One region of the Beduini sp. genome, then DNA from elsewhere that is predicted to be linked to it. Evidence: riboswitches for the same ligand, from Rfam matches in the RefSeq annotation. Region 1 holds a riboswitch; the other holds the start of a gene.
The links. A riboswitch is a leader RNA that binds a small molecule or an ion and turns the genes downstream of it on or off. The one in region 1 is predicted to bind thiamine pyrophosphate.
Positions count from the first base shown of each region.

Region 2: another riboswitch for thiamine pyrophosphate. It lies ahead of ACLRVU_RS09220 (energy-coupled thiamine transporter ThiT); the one in region 1 lies ahead of tenA (thiaminase II).

Region 1 is NZ_JBKTEM010000003.1:210,890-216,785, reverse strand. Features, by position in the region: gene ACLRVU_RS07355 (DUF3887 domain-containing protein) at 1-127, shown strand, start outside; gene ACLRVU_RS07350 (SdpI family protein) at 396-1,055, opposite strand; gene ACLRVU_RS07345 (metalloregulator ArsR/SmtB family transcription factor) at 1,052-1,321, opposite strand; gene ACLRVU_RS07340 (alpha/beta fold hydrolase) at 1,584-2,228, opposite strand; gene ACLRVU_RS07335 (TIGR04076 family protein) at 2,225-2,497, opposite strand; gene ACLRVU_RS07330 (hypothetical protein) at 2,687-2,851, opposite strand; gene ACLRVU_RS07325 (DNA alkylation repair protein) at 2,886-3,602, opposite strand; TPP riboswitch at 3,711-3,819, shown strand; gene tenA (thiaminase II) at 3,865-4,536, shown strand; gene thiM (hydroxyethylthiazole kinase) at 4,529-5,353, shown strand; partial or broken gene thiE (thiamine phosphate synthase) at 5,340-5,896, shown strand, end outside.
Region 2 is NZ_JBKTEM010000005.1:27,083-32,978, forward strand. Features, by position in the region: gene ACLRVU_RS09195 (ZIP family metal transporter) at 1-224, opposite strand, end outside; gene ACLRVU_RS09200 (metal-dependent transcriptional regulator) at 324-707, shown strand; gene ACLRVU_RS09205 (hypothetical protein) at 729-1,955, opposite strand; gene ACLRVU_RS09210 (hypothetical protein) at 2,195-2,719, shown strand; gene ACLRVU_RS09215 (acetate/propionate family kinase) at 2,743-3,936, opposite strand; TPP riboswitch at 4,070-4,168, shown strand; gene ACLRVU_RS09220 (energy-coupled thiamine transporter ThiT) at 4,234-4,773, shown strand; gene ACLRVU_RS09225 (DUF402 domain-containing protein) at 5,535-5,896, shown strand, end outside.

The DNA of each region.
Region 1 (5,896 bases):
CACCGTTGTTCAAATACCAACTCATTTTGAAATGGGAGATTTGAATATTGCTATCACCTTTGACAGTGAAGAACGTATTTATAATATTTCTTTTATGCCTTATGCAACTAGCCTAGAAGAAGAATAACGCAGTACCTCGCTCTCATACGTGAGAGCTTTTTTATTACCCCATTAAATTCTTTCCGTCTCGCTTAATCAAAAGCAGCATCTATCCTAAGTATTGATGATCTATCCTCAGCATAACATTCAAAATAAAAAGCAGATGTAATTAAATGCTGCATTTAACTCTAACAAAAAACAGAGTGTATGATAATAAGCACTCTGTTTAATTTAAAATTATATTCGTATCAATAAACAATCATTTAACCGTGAGTCTGCAATTGTGTGAAATTAAGCTATCCATATTTTTTAGCGATGTGATACGTATAGTAAACATCAGCTATTAATAAAACGATAAAGATACTCATCACTGCGACCATACAAGCCATTCCTTTTGTAAACAAAGAAACGGCAACTGCAGCAATACCGCCGATAATAAAAGTGATCCCACCAAAGCGCTGGCTTTTTTTCCAAGTCATTTCATTTTTCATGCTCCAGCTTGTTCGTAATCCGATCATAGAGTTCATACGTACCTTCGGAATAATATTACCGAGAATGATCATAAAGATTCCGAAAATCCCAAAAAGCATCTGATGAAGATCCAGTGAAACAGAAGACAAATTTTCAACCTTATTAAAATCGGTATAAAGAAAATAGAATGTCATCGCATTGAATAGAATCAATGTCCCTATTCCGCTAACCAAGCATACATTTTCATTGTTCCTTCCGTTTCTTTCTTGTTTCGCTGAATACTTTGCCATCCCAAGCATAAAGAAACCAAAAACAATCACACAAAGCGGAACAATAAGCGTTTCATATTTACTGCCCCAACGTGTCACCTGATTATTAAAATCGTAATGTGTAGGAATTTGTGCAGGTAAGAAAAACAGTGATGCTAAAGTGACACCTAAAGGCAGCAGCATAAAGAAGTAAAGCACTCTTTGTTTAGTTTTCATAACGTTCCTCCTCGTAAGTTATTTATCCAAATGATCGCTTCATCAAGGACCGATAGATTCAACTCATAATAAATAAAATTTTTATATCGGGTTTCATAAATAAGATCCGCTCTTTTCAGTTTAGATAAATGATAAGATAATGCCTGCGGCGTCATCTCCAAAGCTGCCGCCAAATCGCCGGAACTAATTTTTCCTTCCTTTAATTTTAATAAGACTTTTCGACGGTTTTCATCTGCCAACGCAGTCAAAACTTCATGGATTGCCAACGAATCATCTCCTCTTATCTATTTAAAATATCCCTTAAGTAGATTATAACGTTTTTTTCATTTAATTCCAATTTCTATTTAAAATTAATTTTAAATAGAAATTATTATGCCCTATTAAATTATCTATTCTTTCTTGTTAGGAAATTCGCTTTGCTCGTTGTTTTACCATCACAAAAAAAGAAAGAATCGAAAGAAGCCGCCTTCTCCCAACTCTGCTTAATCTATCGTATATCGTTTTACAAGCCCTATTTGCCTCTAGGACTTAGTTTTCTTCTTTCAAAATCTCTTTTATTATTGTGGATAACTCTTCGGGATTTTCAATCATCATCATGTGACAAGCATCATGAACAAACTTCAGTTCTAACTTCATCAATGCTTCCTCTGGCAGGTTTAAATCACTTATTCTCTTAGGATAATCATGAACCCCTCGGTCTCCATAGATGGCATATACAGTCTGTGTAATATCCGATAGTTCTTTTGTATAATCAAAATCACCTTGAATACAGGCAAACAGTTCTTTACGATAAAACAGTCTCTCTTCGTTAAACATTTGCAGAACTTCTGCACCATAAAGTTCCATATGTTTAGGAGTCATTACATTTCTATAAAATTCCTCGGCTGGTTTTAAATTGGTATCTAAATAAATAATTTGTTTGCATTTCATCTTATACTTTGCCGCTAATTGCAAGGCAATGATTCCGCCCAAACTGTGACCAATGATTGCGTCATATTGATTGTTACCATAATTCGTATACACCCAACGGGTAAGATCCTCTACTTTCGCAGCTGTGAGTGTAATCTCATGAGGATACTCCACATAATCAATCTCGGTCTCTTTAAAATAAGGGTTCAGATCCTTCCAAATCTTTACAGTACAGTTTACCCCATATAAAAATAATAGTCTCATTCATTTTTTCCTCCTTCCAAGTCATCCTCTATTTCACCATGTACCCATACTCTGCCGCCATCTGGACATTTAGCATCAAACTGTTTAGATCGGGTATTGCCATAATCCAAATCTGCCCCATTTTGCAAAGCATATACGAAGGGATAAATCGTATTCCAAAATTCATGACATAAAGGCGGACATAAATCTTCGACTATATAGATATCTCCTTTCTTACAGAAGCCACCCCGACAGCAGCTTTTAGTAACCGTTAATTTAATTTTAGCCATCTTTTCTTCCTCTTATTAATACGATGTACTCAATGCGCTTTTATTTGTATCTTTGACATCGATCGTGGTGGCGATTCCTTTTCTGCGTTCTTTTTTCGCACAGCAACAAATTCAATATAGCCGGTATCGCTCGGGTAGTCTAGTGCTGCTTCAAACTCCTCTCTCAAAACAATCTTCGCAATCTTTCCTTTAATGAAACCAAAATATTTTCTGTAAGATGCCGCCGGAAATCGCTTTGGCTACTCTCTGCTGATCTTTGCATAAGACGGAAAAATCTTTTTCAAAACCTTCCGCAATGCATAATGCAATCGCCTCACGATCTTCTTCCTCTGCCTTTCTTACCAATATTTCCATGAAGTCCTCCTTGATTACGTTATTCCATTTATCTTTATTTCTTATTTTTCCCCATTTGGCTTTGAGAAGAGATCAATCGTTTTCTTCCTTCTACTTTCACAAGATTCTCTAATTCTTTTAAAGCATCTTTAGCGATCCACTTTTGTGTTAGATCTCCTTTAGCATTTAATTCATGAGCGAGCAGAATCGCTTTTTCATTATAGTCAAAATCACGCTTACCAATTTCTCTCAATGCCCAAGAGACCGCTTTTTTCACATGCTCTCTGTCATCTTGAGAGTAGCTTTTAATATAGTCTAAATAGCGATCCAAAGTATCCTCTTCGATTTGTTTTTCATGAATAGCACTGGAAGCGATCAAAGTAAATGCCGCCCGTTTCTGATAGGTTTCCTCTGCTTCTACCCATCGATCGATCAAGCTTTGATAATGAGGCAATTTAATAATCAAATTCTTGCATAAATGATCACACAGATCCCAAGACACGACATCCTTCATCAGCATTTCCACCTCTTCGAGAGAGGTTGTCTTTTGATCAAAGAGAAGCACAGCTAAAAGTTTTGCTTCATGATACCCTGTCTGCCACAATTCTTCAGCAGTATCATTCGATTTAGTAATCTTTTTAGCGAGCTTGCGAATATCTCCTGTCGATACCCCTAACCCATTTTCTTTAGGAATTCCCATTTTAACGACATTGGCTTTATATTTTTCATCTGCCATTGATTGAAGCTCTAAAATTATTTCCTGACCATTCATAAGCTTTCCTCCTCCTCTAATCCTAACATGATTATTTTTATAAGTCATTCTAATTATTTATTGACTAAAATAAATTCTTGTTGAATTAAATAAATATCCAGCTATAATAAAAGTGTGAACGGGAGCCTGTAGGCAGGCTGAGAGGAGATGACGTAACATCTCGACCGATAACCTGATTTGGATAATGCCAACGTAGGGAATCCTTATATGTACTTTTTAGGACGAGTCTACGTGGCTCGTCTTTTTTTGTTAAGGAGGAATTATGACATTTTTAGAGACATTAATCGAAGAAAACATGCCAATATGGCAGCAATATTTAGACCACCCTTTTATAAAAGGAATGGCAGAAGGAAGTTTAAGCCTTGATCTCTATCATCAATATCTGATTGAAGATACCCTATATCTCAAGGAGTTTGGCAGAGTGTATGCCTACGCCTTATATAAAGCGGATACTTTAGCACAAATGCGATACTTTTATGAAATGCTGTCCATTGTTCAAAAAAATGAAGCTTACAGCCGTATTCTGCATCTACAGGAATTAGGTGAAGATATGGACGAAGTGGAAAATCGAAATCCTGATCCTGTGAATCAAATGTATACCGCCTATATGTTAAACATTGCCAAAAGCGGACAGGTCATTGATGTCTTAGCTGCCTCTTTGCCTTGTATGGTCAGTTATCGTTTCATTGCCGATCACTATGTCCAAAGATCAAAAGATGTCTTGAAACATCATTTCTACGGACAATGGTTCAGCGATTACAGCAACGAAAACTACAGTTATTACACGAAACGCTGGTCTGACCTTTTCAATCAGTTAGCAGAGTCCATCAGTCATGAGCACCAAAATAAAATCAGAAAAATATTTAAAGAATGCTCACTCCATGAATTAAATTTCTGGAATATGGCATATCAGAAAGGAAAAGAAAATGAATAAAGAAATAAAAGAAAACGTAGAGCAGCAGCACCCTCTTATCCATTGCATCACAAACTATGTAACCGTTAATGATGTCGCAAATATGATCTTAGCCATTGATGGCTCACCGATCATGGCAGATGAAATCAAGGAAGTGACCGAAATCACTTCTATCACGAATGCCTTAGTCATTAACATTGGAACCTTAAACCAAACCAAGGTAGAATCGATGATTGCTGCCGGGAAAAAAGCAAACGAACTACATCACCCTGTCATTTTGGATCCGGTAGGAGCCGGGGCTTCAACCTATCGCAATGAAGTGACAGAACGCCTTTTAAAAGAAATCCAATTCACTGTGATCAAAGGAAATATCTCAGAAATTAAATGTATCGCTCAAAAAACGAACACGACTGCCGGGGTTGATGCCAATGATGCCGATTTGGTCAACGAAGCCAATATCGATGAAGTCCTGGCCTTCGCTAAAAAATTGAGTCAGCAGACCGGAGCAGTCATTGCGATTACCGGGCCGATCGACGTAGTCTGTGACACTGAACACTCCTATCTGATTAAGAATGGGCATCCGATCATGTCGAGGATTACCGGAACCGGATGTATGCTTGCCGGTGTGATTGCTGTTTATGTTGCCGCTAATCCCAAACAGCGACTAGAAGCAACCGCTTATGCCGTCACGATGATGGGCGTTGCTGGAGAAAGCGCGTATGATAAGATGTGTCAGCAAAAAGTCGGAACTTCAAGCTACCGTACTTATCTGATCGACGCTATGAGCATGATGAGCCATGAAACATTAAACGGAGGAATGAAAGTTGAAATTCAATAGAAACGATTTAGGACTGTATTTAGTCACCGATCAGCGCTGGTTAAACGGACGTCCTTTAGTCGAAGATATTCGTCAAGCGATTCTTGGTGGAGTGACAATGGTACAGCTCCGCGAAAAAAATTTAGATGAAGATGCTTTTATTAAAACAGCGAAAGAGGTAAAGGCCCTTTGTCAGGAATATCACATTCCTTTTATCATCAATGATAATATTCAGGTTGCTTTAGCTGTAGACGCTGACGGCGTTCATGTTGGTCAAAGTGATATGGAAGCTTCAAAAGTAAGAGCTTTAATCGGTCCCGATAAAATCTTAGGGGTATCCGCTCACGATATTCAAGAAGGATTGATTGCCAAAGCTAACGGAGCTGATTATTTAGGGATCGGTACCATGTTCGCAACGACATCAAAAGAGGATGCGACTCCGGTCAGTTTAGAAACAATGAACGCGATCATGGATGCCACACACCTCCCAGCTGTCGCTATTGGCGGCATCTCTCAGAAAAATCTTTCTGAATTTAAAGGAACAAAGATTGATGGAATTGCTGT
Region 2 (5,896 bases), on a different contig from region 1:
TATTTTGGCTGTCCTTCCAGCAGATCGATTGCAGGCATTAATAAAGAAAAGAAAGTAGCAGCAATCATGATCCCAGATGAACTTCCCAAAGCAATCTCATTTAGCTTATGATTATGGTCATTCACTAAATAAACAAGGGTTGAGCCAAGAAAAGTAGAAAACCAGTTAAATAGTGAGCATAGAAATACTATCAGTAAAGCAGGTAAAGCAAGTAGTTGTCCCATATTTTCCTCCATTCTCTATAGACTATGCCATAAATAAAAAAAGAGTGAAACTTGTAGAACGTTTAAAAATATGGTATTCTAAGCACAAGGAGTGATATTATGAGCGGGATTACAATCGCAATGGAAAATTATTTGGAAATCATTTATGAATTCCAGCAAAACGGCAAAAAAGCCAGAGTCAGTGATATTGCCAAAAAGAAAAATGTAAGCAAGGCAAGCGTCAATAATGCGATGAACGTATTAGCTGAATATGGTCTTGTTATTAATGAAAAATATCATGATATCCTACTTACTCCTGCGGGTGAAGAAAAAGCTAAATTTATATGTGAAAAGCACCATGTCATTCAGCTGTTGTTTGAAAAGGTGTTGGAAATAGAAGAAGAGCAGGCGAGTGAAGATGCCTGTCTGATCGAACATGTCATTAGCGATTATTCGGTAAGTAAGATCAAGAATTTTTTAATAAAAAATAAATACTATAAATAAAAAAGGGATTGCTCCCTTTTTTTAGTCTGAATATTCAAGTGTTAGTAACACTGCACGGCTTGTCTGTTCATCTTTTTTACGATCATATGCCGGTATAACAGTATATTCAACAACATCATATTTTTGCACTTCTTCATCATAAATATAATCTGCTTGTCTAAAGAAGATTGTATCATCCTGAGGTGTCTTGATGTTACCGAATTGTTTTTCTTTGTTGTAATAGATGACTTTGCCTTGAACACGTTCAACCAGTTTATCTAAATGAGTTGTCAGTTCTTCCATCAAACGATCATAAATGATTCCACTGTCTTCATTGGCATAGGGATCATTTTCAATTTCTGCGATTTTTCCGGCTTCTTTTTCAACCTTCTTCAAGAATAATGAAACAAGATCAGCTAAAGCTGTATATTCCGCTTTCTGACATGCCTTTAACAAGTTTTTAAATAGATCGGTTTTAGTAACATCATATCCGCTTTGATAAAGATCATAAAGCAGGAATGTGTTGGCTTTCTTATCATCATTCAATGAAGAATACGTAGTATACAATACTTCATAGAAATTGATATCTCTAATCTGTCCCTGCAAGGCTAAAAAATCACGCTGACCTTCTTCATAGTTGCCTAAAGCTACTTGACTGCATGCACGATAATATTTAATCCATTGTAAATTACGATAATGGAAATTATGGATCATCGCTAATGCATTGTTTGCATAAGTAATGCAGTCCTTGTAATTTTGCATATCATAATGTACCTTGACCATCTGGCGATACCATCTTTCCAATGGCGATTCGCCTTCTTGATTTCTTTCTTTGATCAGTAACGGCTGATCAGATAACAACTTTGGATCCAATAATTTTAATGTTTCAAGATATTTGTCATAATTGATTGGATTTTGTGAAGTGATGTACTTGATCATACGATTGACAGTGACTTCATATGGAGAGTACTTCTCCTGTTTGCACATTCCCAAAATATCATTGGCAAAACTGAAGAATAGAAATTCATTTTCAGAAATTTTATTTACCGGGATATTAATATGTTTATTGTATAAGGCATATCCATATTGGTTGATATATCCTTTTAAGTTTGGGCACATTGAACGGAAAGTACTGCCAACTTCAATCGCTTCATCAAGCAACCCCTCGTTTTTTAATGAGCGTACATAATCTGTCGCTTCATAGTCATTGAAAGATGTCACATCATCCTCAAATTTTTTTGCATAACCACTTAAATCTACTTTTGTCATAACTTTGCCCTCCTGTACAACATTATAACACTGTTTCTTATAAAAATAAATTTTTAAAGTCATTTTATAGCAGGAATTATTCACTAATATAGAAAGAATGTTAAGGATTGAATCGTTTTTTGAAGAATTCTTGATGATTTACTTTTGGGAAGATATGAATGAAATCAAAAAAAGAGTGAATACTGAAAGTGTAGTAAATAAGAGAAAAAATGTGAATAGTGAATTAGGAGGATAATTTTATGGGTATGAATGAAGATTTATTTGAAATCAGTAAATCCCTATCTCATATTAAAGAAACAGGTATGTATGATGTTGAAAAATATTGCTGTTCCCTGCTGCATTTAACCAATCAGTTAGAATATTTCTACTGCAATCTAGTCCCTAAAGGTTCCGGTGAAAGTGCAAGCACTTATTATCGTTTGCATGATCGACCTAAGGAACATCAAATGGCATATTTCAATATTGGGCGTGGATTCCCCAAAGAACTGATGGATGGTCATTGGTGTTATGTACTAAAAGATCTGGGATATAAAGCATTAGTCATTCCGAGTACATCTATAAAAAAAGATTCTAAACCGTGCCATCCTCAGTTTGAGATGGATATAGAAATTGAATATTATGGGAAAAGATTAAAAAGCAGAATACAGCTGAGTGATATACGTTCTATCGATATGCAGCGATTAGATTTAAGAAAACCGTTTTGTCCTGTTTTTACTGATCGAGAAGTGATTAAAGAATTTGTTGAAAACAATTTACTGAAATAAAAAAAGAGCCGAAGCTCTTTTTATTATAAGTTTAATAAACGTTTAGTATCTCTAGCAATGACTAATTCTTCATCAGTAGGGATAACAAAGACTTTGATCTTTGATTCAGGTGTACTGATTAAGGCTTCTTCACCGATTGCTTCATGGTTGATGTCTTCATTGATTTGAATTCCTAAAGCTTCTTTGATAGCTTCTAAGATATCATGACGACCGCTGAATGAGTTTTCACCGATTCCAGCTGTAAAGGCGATCGCATCACATCCACCCATTTGAACAAAGTAGCGTCCGATATAATCAGCAACACGTCTTACGAAAATCTGTCTTGCTAATTTCGCTCTTTCGTTCCCTTCCTTCATTGCCTTTTCAACATCTCTGAAGTCACTTGAAACACCAGAAACACCTAACAGACCAGATTGTTTATTTAAGATATCAATCATTTCTTCTACAGAAATATTTGTTTGTTCGCAAATATAAGAAATAATAGAAGGATCAACATCACCAGAACGAGTTCCCATCATGATACCTGCTAACGGAGTTAATCCCATTGAAGTATTAATTGATTTTCCATCTTTAACAGCACTTAAACTTCCACCAGCACCTAAGTGACAAACAATGATCTTTGAATGTTCAGGATTTCCTAATTTTTCAATAACTTTTTGTGATACATAGAAGTGGCTAGTCCCATGTGCCCCGTATTTTCTTACTTTATTTTCAGTGTAATATTTATATGGGATTGGATAGATATATGAACTTGGTTCCATTGTCTGATGGAATGCTGTATCAAATACCGCAACCGCTCCAGCAGTAGGAATGGCTTCTTTAAATGCATAATAACCGGTTAAATGAGCTGGGTTATGTAAAGGTGCCAACGCTCTGATCGCATCGATCTTATCTGCTGTATCTTGATCAAAGATAGCTGAAGAACTGAAATATTCTCCACCATGAACCACACGGTGACCAACACCTTTGATTTCGTCTAAAGAATTAACAATTTTTTTATCAATCAAAGCTCCCAGCAACAAATGCACTGCTACTTTATGATCTTTGATTGGTAATGTTTTTACGTCTTTTTCACCGTTGTATTTGATTGTAAAGATCGCATCGTCAAATCCGATTCTTTCGATAACTCCGGAAGTGATCGGAGTTTCGTCATCCATTTCAAACAAACGGAATTTTAATGATGAACTTCCTGCATTAACAGAAATAATTTTTGCCATAAATACACCCCTTTTTTTAAAATCAATTCTATTATATGCCTATTTATAAGAAAAGACCATACTAAAATGTGTTAATTATTTAACAAGCTTCCTATAAAAAATACTTGCTATTTAGGGGGAATGGTTCTATCATAATATCTGCCAGGGGTGCATCTGCTGAGAGAACCAATGTTCAACCCTTTGAATCTGATACTGGATAATACCAGCGTAGAGAGAGCTAAATAGGAACTATTGGCTTTCCGCTTTGGAAAGCTTTTTTATTTGGCGGTGGCATTATATAAAGATAGGAGAGAAAGTATGAAAAACAAAAAAGTATTATGGATGAGCTATATCGCAATGTTCATCGCCTTAGAAGTCGCAATGGAATTTGTCAATCGGGCAATGCCCGGCATGCCGTTTGGCGGCAATATTTCATTTTCATTGATCGCCATCTTTTTGGCGTCTTACCTTTTAGGTGTTAAAGGCGGCATCATTGTAGGGGTAGGGTCTTCCATCATTTTATTTGCAGTGGGGATCGCTACTTTTTGGGGATGGTGGTCTGTTGCATTAGACTATTTAATTCCATTTGGAGTATGTGGCTTAGCGGCACTGATTAAAAATATCCGTTTAAAAAACGGCTGGGAGGTTCCTATTGGAATAGGTTTTGCGATGATTTTGAAGTTTTTATCTCATTATTTTTCCGGAGTCTTCCTTTTTTATCAGAATACGCCAGCAGGAATGAGTAAATATTGGTATTCCTTTATCTACAATTTACCTTATAATTTGGCAACTTTAGTAGTTTGTTTCGTTCTTGTGATGGTTTTATTACCAAAATTAAAGAAGGTTGTCAAGCTGTAGTGTGTATACACACACATGACTATCATTCATAGTGAGATTTGCTATAATGGTTGAGTAATGGAAATAAGTAATGAAATTTAGGGGATTTACGCAATAAACAGTGGATCAAACGGAGTTTAAATGTGAAATTCAAAGTGAGTTTCCCTAAATTAGTTGAAAAAGCAACTTTTTTATAAAGCTGCTTTTTTTGTGTATCAACAAAATTATTTAGACATAATCCGACAAGATATTTAAATAAAAACTCAAATATGCAAGAAATGTGTAGACACACTTACCTATTTATCGAAACTTAAAGTTCTGTTAGAATGGTAACGTGGAGGTGAGAGGGACAAACCAAGTAATAAAGTCTTTTTTTAGTTGGGAATCAAGGGGAGGAAAACTAAAAAAAGCGCAAAGGCAGAAAACGGGATAAGAGTAAATAACCTAAGGAATACTAAAAACGTAGTAAATTTATCAAAAATCTTTGAATTGTTACGTTGTTTCGACAGTTTTTTCATTTTGCCTTTGTTAAAATAAGCGTGTATTCGAGTTATTACACGAATTTAAAACAAAAAATGGAAGAAGATATGCAGAAAATAAAGAATATAAAAAGAAAAGGAAAGTTCCGACTATCGGCAAATGGTGGAATAACACCTTGATGAAACTGTATATCCGGAACCATTTTTTTGTTTTTTAAAGACCATCTTCGATAAATAAAATTGAGACTATCTATTTATCTGTAAATTGTGTATAATATTTACGTTATAGAAAGAAGGCAGGTCATGAATAAACCTAAGTTAGGCGATGAAGTCCTTATCCATAGTTATAAACATGATGGGAAGATTCATCGCAGTTGGTCTAAAGGTTTAGTTCTTGATGCAAATGAGGATCATACGATTGTAATCAATGTTAAGACATTGGTGACAGAAGCGGATGGTAGAGTCTGGTGTACGAGGGAACCGGCAATCTGTTATTTTCCTAACCATGAATGGTATAATGTAATTTGTATGATAAGGAATAATGGAGTATATTTCTATTGTAACTTAGCTAGTCCCAGTCTTTGGGATGGAGAGGCAATAAAATATATCGACTATGATCTGGATTTAAAAGTTTTTCCTGATTGTAAATACAAAGTGCTTGATGA